2 regions of the Pseudoalteromonas sp. KAN5 genome follow, and region 1 is predicted to be linked to the other one. Evidence: riboswitches for the same ligand, from Rfam matches in the RefSeq annotation. Region 1 holds a riboswitch; the other holds the start of a gene.
What was found. Region 1 has a riboswitch for cobalamin ahead of KAN5_RS11515 (TonB-dependent receptor). Riboswitches for the same ligand answer to the same signal wherever they lie in the genome.
Positions count from the first base shown of each region.

Region 2: linked by a shared signal. The riboswitch ahead of KAN5_RS10525 (ABC transporter ATP-binding protein) and the one ahead of KAN5_RS11515 (TonB-dependent receptor) in region 1 are both predicted to bind cobalamin.

Region 1 is NZ_AP025589.1:2,589,398-2,593,075, forward strand. Features, by position in the region: gene KAN5_RS11515 (TonB-dependent receptor) at 1-1,522, opposite strand, end outside; cobalamin riboswitch at 1,556-1,723, opposite strand; gene KAN5_RS11520 (YajQ family cyclic di-GMP-binding protein) at 1,935-2,417, opposite strand; gene KAN5_RS11525 (VanZ family protein) at 2,572-2,922, shown strand; gene KAN5_RS11530 (2-dehydropantoate 2-reductase) at 2,915-3,678, shown strand, end outside.
Region 2 is NZ_AP025589.1:2,346,412-2,350,089, reverse strand. Features, by position in the region: gene KAN5_RS10535 (FKBP-type peptidyl-prolyl cis-trans isomerase) at 134-562, shown strand; gene KAN5_RS10530 (histidine phosphatase family protein) at 816-1,430, shown strand; cobalamin riboswitch at 1,452-1,595, shown strand; gene KAN5_RS10525 (ABC transporter ATP-binding protein) at 1,679-2,512, shown strand; gene KAN5_RS10520 (iron ABC transporter permease) at 2,502-3,497, shown strand; gene cobT (nicotinate-nucleotide--dimethylbenzimidazole phosphoribosyltransferase) at 3,501-3,678, shown strand, end outside.

The DNA.
Region 1 (3,678 bases):
TGGTTGTTTCATCTTTAGCGTCTAAGAAGCTAAGGTTGATGTTATGTTGAAATCCCAAACCTTCAAAATCAGCAGATAACTCAACACCTTGCATAGAGACTTTATCAATATTTGTTGCTACATACTTACCAATTTCAGCATCATATTTATTATCAATTAAGTTATCAATGTTGTTGTCGAAAATAGCGATATCGTAACGCCCCCACTTTGTATCTAAAGTAACACCAAACTCATTATTAACTGACTCTTCAGGTTTAATATCACTATTAGGGGCATACCAAAGACTATCCGTGACAAAGGCATTGATCAGCGATGGTGCTCTAAATGCGGTTCCGTGACTAAGGCGTACACTAAGATATTGATTTGCCTTATAGCCTACACCTGTTGTGTAAGTATTTGCGCGGCCATGAAATTCGTAATCATCAGTTCTAACAACTGCGTTACCAAGCCAAGTTTCATCATCATAAAATACACCAACGAACACTGCATTATTATCGCGCTCTTCTTCAGATGAAGAAGCTGATGATGCAGATAAATCTTCATTTAAGTAATTAAATCCACCAGTAAGATCTAACGATTTTGTTACTGTATAAAGTCCACTGTATTCAAACTCAACACGCTCTGTGCTATAAATTTGTTGATCATCAGTCCCTGTTTGAATATTTTCTTCTTGGGATACACTCACTGATGCGCTTTGCGTATATACGTCCGAGCTTTTTTTCCAGCCAAGTTTTGCAATATAGTTTTCAAAATCGTACGCGTCATTACCCCATGCATTATCATACTCACCTTGGCCTTCGCTATACTGGCTAAGTAAGCTAAATTCACCTGCATTCAATGTTCTATATGCCAAGTTAAAGCCAATGTTTTTATTAGTGTAACCGTCATCATCATGATCTTTTGTTACTGCTAATGATGGATCTTTACCTGTTACATCATAACCATCAGTATCTTCATAACCTAAGTTATAATTAAAAGTGATAGCATCTTTTACAAGCCCGCCAGCTATTTGGTAGTTAGAATAATTATCACTACCTAATGTGGCTGACACAGTATTTTTACTTGCTTGGCGGGTAATTATATTGATAACCCCTGCCACTGCATCTGAACCATAAATTGCCGCTCTTGCGCCTTTGACAATTTCAACGCGTTCAATACTATTAACTGGAATATTGGTTAATGATACACTACCGGAACTTGCATCACTTACACGTACGCCATCAACTAACACTAGTGTATGTTTTGCACTGGCCCCACGAACAAATACATCAGCTTTTTGACCAAAGCCACCATTGCGAACAACATCGACACCAGCAATAGTGTTTAGAAGCGATGGTAAATCCCGATAATTATTCTTTTCGATTTCTATACGATCAATAATATCAACAGTCGCTAGCGTATCAGTAATTGATTGCTCAAATTTGTTAGCTGTTACCGTAAGACGCTCAATTGATTGCTCTGCAGACACAGAAAAAGATAACGCGGCAGCGATTGCTACGCCTAAAGTAGATTTGTTTAACATGATATCCCCTGACCCGCGCCCACCGCACAAGTGATAGTAAATTGACTTCAAGGCCGGTCTCCGGACTTAACAAATATACGTGTATATATTATGTATCACCGTTGCGGGGGCAGTGTTGGACTGTATTTGTATCCTACAAATATCACCAACTTCCCGATTATCTTGCTGTACCTATCAACAACCTTGAAAAGTAACTACAAGCACCTTAAAAATAGGTGGTTATTGTGATTATTTTAGGGATAAAAGTCAATGGACGGCTATACATCTAAATATTCGAACTTCGAGCAAGCATAAGTGCCAAAATACAAAAGCCAAACAACAAAAAGTCATTTGGCTTCAATAATATCTTCAAAAATAAAGAGTGCAGCTGGATAAACTCGGGGCTCGCAGTTCGTTACTCGCAGCTTAGTTTTTAATCGCGGAAGTTTTTGAACTGAAATGGCTGGCCAAGGTCAGCATTACGCACAACTTGCATTGCTTCTTGTAAGTCATCACGCTTTTTACCTGTCACGCGTACTTCTTCACCTTGAATTGCTGCCTGTACTTTTACTTTAGAGTCTTTAATGGCTTTAACTACTTTTTTCGCTACGTCTTTTTCGATACCTTGCTTTAATGCAACATTACGAAATACATTTTTACCTGCACGAGAAATATCTTGTAGCTCTAAGCTAGCTACATCCATACCGCGTTTTGATATTTTACTTGCTAAAATATCAAACAACTGCATAACCTGTGAATCAGCTTCTGCCTTTAATTTAATCGTTTTGTCGTTAAGTTCAATCGATGCATCTACACCTCTAAAGTCAAAACGGGTTTCTAATTCACGGTTAGCATTATCTACCGCATTCTTTGCTTCGTTCATTTCCACTTCTGAAACAATATCAAATGAAGGCATGGGTCTCTCCTAACAAGATTTTTTAAAATTAATATGAGGGAGATTATAACGCCTATTTTAAAAATCTTTACATTTTTATGCACTTTGTTCAGGTGCGATACGAAATTTGTTTGATATACTGCGGCTCTGTTTTTAAACGATTTTAGGATTTATCGTGACTCGGCGTGTTTACCAAGCACTATTTTTAGTGAGTATAGTGGCGTTTACTTTTTTGTTTGCCAAGGAAATTAAAGGTGCTGCAAACTTATTTCCGCATGTTGATAAAGTAGCACATTTTGGCATTTTCTTTATTCTTGCCGTGGTGATGGATAAAGCATTCAAAATCCCGCTACTTATGCAAATTTTGTTGCTAGCAAGCTATGGCGCTGCAATTGAAATAATGCAAGATATGCTACCGTATCGCCAAGCATCCGTTGCCGACTTTATTGCTGATTTTGCCGGTGCTGCGAGCTACTTTGCCATTAAGTTAATGTTCCATATTGGTACAAAACCAAATCATGGCTAATATTGTTATTGTTGGTGATGGGGCAATTGGCCTACTATATAGCCACTTTTTAAGTACAGGCAATCAACTTACTATTGTCACTAGACGTGGCTGCCGCCAAAACAAATATTATTACCAACAAAATCAGCAACAACACCGTATAACAGCAAAGGTATTAACCACTCAACAATTACCTGAATTAGCTCATCAACCGATTGATATGGTGATTTTTGCAGTTAAAGCCTACCAAGTAAGCGATGCTTTTAAGCAGCTGAAACCTTACTTTTCTGCGCAGTGTAGTATTGTATTATCTCATAATGGCTTGAGTAACCTTGCACCACTACAACGCCAATTACAAAGCCAGCAAGCCCTGTTTTTTTTAACAACTCGATTAGCTGGCTTTAAAATCACACCGACTACCGTCACTCATACCGGCAACGGCGAAAGTGTCTTGGGCAGTTGTAATGCAGTAGCTGCTGCTCGCTACCAAGATGTAATGCAACAACTACAAGGTTTACCCAATATCAGCTTTAGTGAGCACATTACTCTATTACGCTGGCAGAAGCTGTTAGTGAACATTGCAATCAACCCACTTACAGCTTTACATAATGTAAAAAATGGCGCACTTACAGCACCACAATTTAGTGGAAAAATTGTAAATGTCTTGAATGAAGCCTGTCATGTAGCCAACTTATTAGGGATCAATGTGCAGCTAGCCGATGCATTAGCAAACGCCTACCAAGTAATGAGTGACACCAAAGACAATTATTCATCTAT
Region 2 (3,678 bases), 240 kb from region 1:
AACGGTGCCTCTTTAACTCTCCTGCATTTTAATCTTGAAAAACTCGAAACTCGAAACTTATTATAACACTTGCGTTTATTGTTCTACTTATGCGATAAATCACCTTATTTATAGTATAAATAAGTGAGCTTAGGTGGCACGGAAAAAGACAACAAAATCAAAAGGCTCTTCGGGGCTTAATCGTAAAAACAGTGAAAGTTTTATTGCAAAGTTTAGTAGTCACCCTGATACTCAACGGTGTGATTCTGGTTTAATGTATAAGGTAATTGATGAAGTGTCTGCAGAGCAGGTAACTGATTCAGATACTGTGGTAATTAATCAGCGTATTATGTTAGCAGATGGTAGTGTTATAGCTGACAGCTATAAAGCGGGTATGCCGGAAGTGTTTGCATTAGCTGAGGCTATTGAAGGATTACGAGAAGGTATCCTATTGATGACTGTTGGTTCTCGCTATGAGTTTGTTATTCCTCCTGAACTGGCATGGGGTCGCAAAGGTAATGGCGGTAAAATAGGTGCTAATGCGGTATTGCATTTTGATGTGCGTTTAATACGTTTAGCTTAAGCGGTGCTTTATATCAATCAACTTAAATATTTAACCATTCTAGCGAGCTAAATAAAGCGCTAACTGCGTATAAATGACTGCATGGATGCAGGAGGTAGAGCAATGCAGAAGCAATTGCCGAGAACAACTACATGTCAAAATTTATGCCTTGTTATCACGCCATTTATCTGTCGCTATAAATGGTCAGTAACTTGATATGATTGGTATTACTTAATAATTCAAAGCTCGATTCATTATTTTTACTAAGGATGTTATGACACCATTTTCTAGTCGTGTTTATTTATTACGTCATGGAGAACTTGTTGAGCAAGGTGTTTTGGCCGGACATACCGATTTTGCATTAAGCAAAAATGGTGTCGAACAGTTAAACTCTGCCGTTGCCGGAATTACGGGTATAGAACGCATTATTAGTTCTACGCTAATACGTTGCAGCGTATTTGCAACTGAGCTTGCTAATCGCCAACAAATCCCCCTAGTGTTAACGGATCAAATCCGAGAGTATAACTTTGGCGAGTGGGATGGTTGTAAATATGAATTTTTATGGCAACAAACACATAGTCCGAGTATTGGTGATTTTTGGCAAGAACCATGGCATGTTACTCCGCCCGGTGGCGAGCGCATGGCTGAATTTTATGAACGGATTGCGACATGGTGGCACACTCTACTAATTGATATTGCAAAAACCAACACTCAAGCGCAGTTGGTGATCACTCATGCAGGAGTGATCAAACAGCTGCTCGCGATAATTTGCCAGTTACCTAAACAATCTCAGCAACAAAATATTTTCTCCATCGGCTATGGTAAGCATGTGTGCATTGAGGTTTTTATTGATGAAAGTGGTCATGCATGGCCTAGAATTATTTTTTAAATACGATTACTAGCCGTCTAGAAAGATATTCATTGAAATATTTATTCACCTGCCCATAATAGAGCCTTATGTATTTTGGAATGGGGTGAAAGTCCTCAACTGTACCCGCAACTGTAAGTCACCTGGGTGATAAGTCAGATACAAAATACGTTAATTTGAATCAACGAGCGGGTTAACTCTTCTATTTTCACCATAAATGTTATGGGTTGTAGTGCTGTGGGTTTGCTATCGCCAGAGAGAACAACACATTGCATACACCTGACGCAGCGCCACCTCCTTTACTTAAAGTTACCAACTTATCTTGGTCTGTAGCCAGTACTACTATTTTGCAAAGTATCGATTTTTCGATAAAAGCAGGGCAGTTCATCGGTTTGTTAGGCCCCAATGGTGCAGGTAAATCAAGCTTACTGCGTTGTTTATACCGTTATAGCAAGCCAGGCAGTGGCGAGGTTGCCTTTGCCGGACAGAACATCTGGCAGTTAAGTGCGGATGAGTATGCTAAACAGGTAGCCGTTGTACTGCAGGAAACACCTTCGCAATTTAACTTATCTCTTTATGATGTTGTAAGCCTTGGGCTTACCCCCCACAAAAGCTTATTTAGTTCTACCACAACAACGGATAAAGAACTAATTTTACAGGCGATTGAACAAGTTGGCTTGAGCCATCATTGTCAGCAATCGTTTGATTCTCTTTCGGGTGGCGAAAAGCAACGGGCATTAATTGCGCGCTCTATTGTACAAGGCCCCAAATTACTCATTATGGATGAGCCTACTAGTCATTTAGATATTAAATATCAAATTCAACTAATGGAATTGGCTAAGTCGCTTAATGTGACCGTTTTAGCATCGTTTCATGATCTGAATCTCGCTGCGAGTATGTGTGATGAATTGTTGGTTCTCAAAAAAGGCCGATTAGTTGCATCAGGCACACCAGAGCAAGTGATCACTGAAAAAATGCTCAGCGATGTATTTGGCGTGTGCGCTGAGGTATCCCCGCATCCTCAAAGCGAGCAATTAGACAAGGTGATTCCGCATATTACCTACTTTTATGGTTATCAGACGGGAGTGACTAATGGCAAATAATCACTCTCTAGCTGTTGTCACTGCATTAATATTGGCAGTTGTCAGTATTTTTATTGCATTGAGCTTTGGTGCTGCCCCCAGTAAGTTCATTGATGTGTACCATAGTCTTATAGGGCAAGGGCATGACTCCTTTATTGAAAGAATCATCAGGCAATTACGGATGCCGCGTACCTTATTGGCTTTTTTAGCTGGTTCTGGTTTAGCGATTGCTGGGTTAATTTTACAAACAGTGACGCGTAACCCGTTGGCCGATCCTTATTTATTTGGTATTTCATCGGGCGCGTCATTTGGCGTGGTGTGCTTTATTACCATCACTGGTGTAAGTGCTGGAATTAGCATGTCTGCGGCAGCGTTTGTTGGTAGCTTATGCACTATGTTATTACTGGTTTTTATTGCTGGGCGGGCAGGTCGTGGGCAAGTTGAAACCATGTTATTAGCAGGGGTGGCGCTCTCATTTTTATTTAGCGCATTTACTAGTTTATTGTTGTACTTTAGCGATCCACAGGCGATCACCGCTATTTTATTTTGGACGTTAGGCAGCTTTGCTCGTGCTCATTGGGAAACACTCTGGTTACCTGCTTTAGTTATTTTAAGTTGTACAGCGATAATGATGGGTTTTCGCCGTCAGCTCAATGCAATGTTATTAGGTGATGAAAGTGCTGTAACGCTAGGTATCCCAGTGCAACGTTTTCGACTATTAATGTTGATACTTAGCTCTTTGATCACTGCTGTATTAGTCGCCATGTGTGGCGGTATAGGTTTTGTTGGTTTGATGATCCCGCATATTGTGCGCTTTTTTATTTCCCAAGGCACACCCAGTGGCTTAATGATGACCGCACTGGTTGGTGGTACATTTATGGTATGGGTTGATGTGTTGTCGCGTATTCTACTTGCCAATCAAGAGTTACCTATTGGCGTGATCACCTCTGCAATTGGTAGTGTGTTCTTTTTATCGTTACTTTATTTTCGCAAGCGAGAGAGCTAACCGATGTTTAATATACCCACAATGACGAACCAATTTAGCTACATAATCGCTGATAAAATAAATCAAAAAACCAAACCATTAGGCGCACTTGGACTGCTTGAGCAATGTGCTATGCAACTGGTTACAGTGTTTAGCCAAAATGTGGCTGAGGAACACGCGTTTAAAGCATTCACGCCTAGTA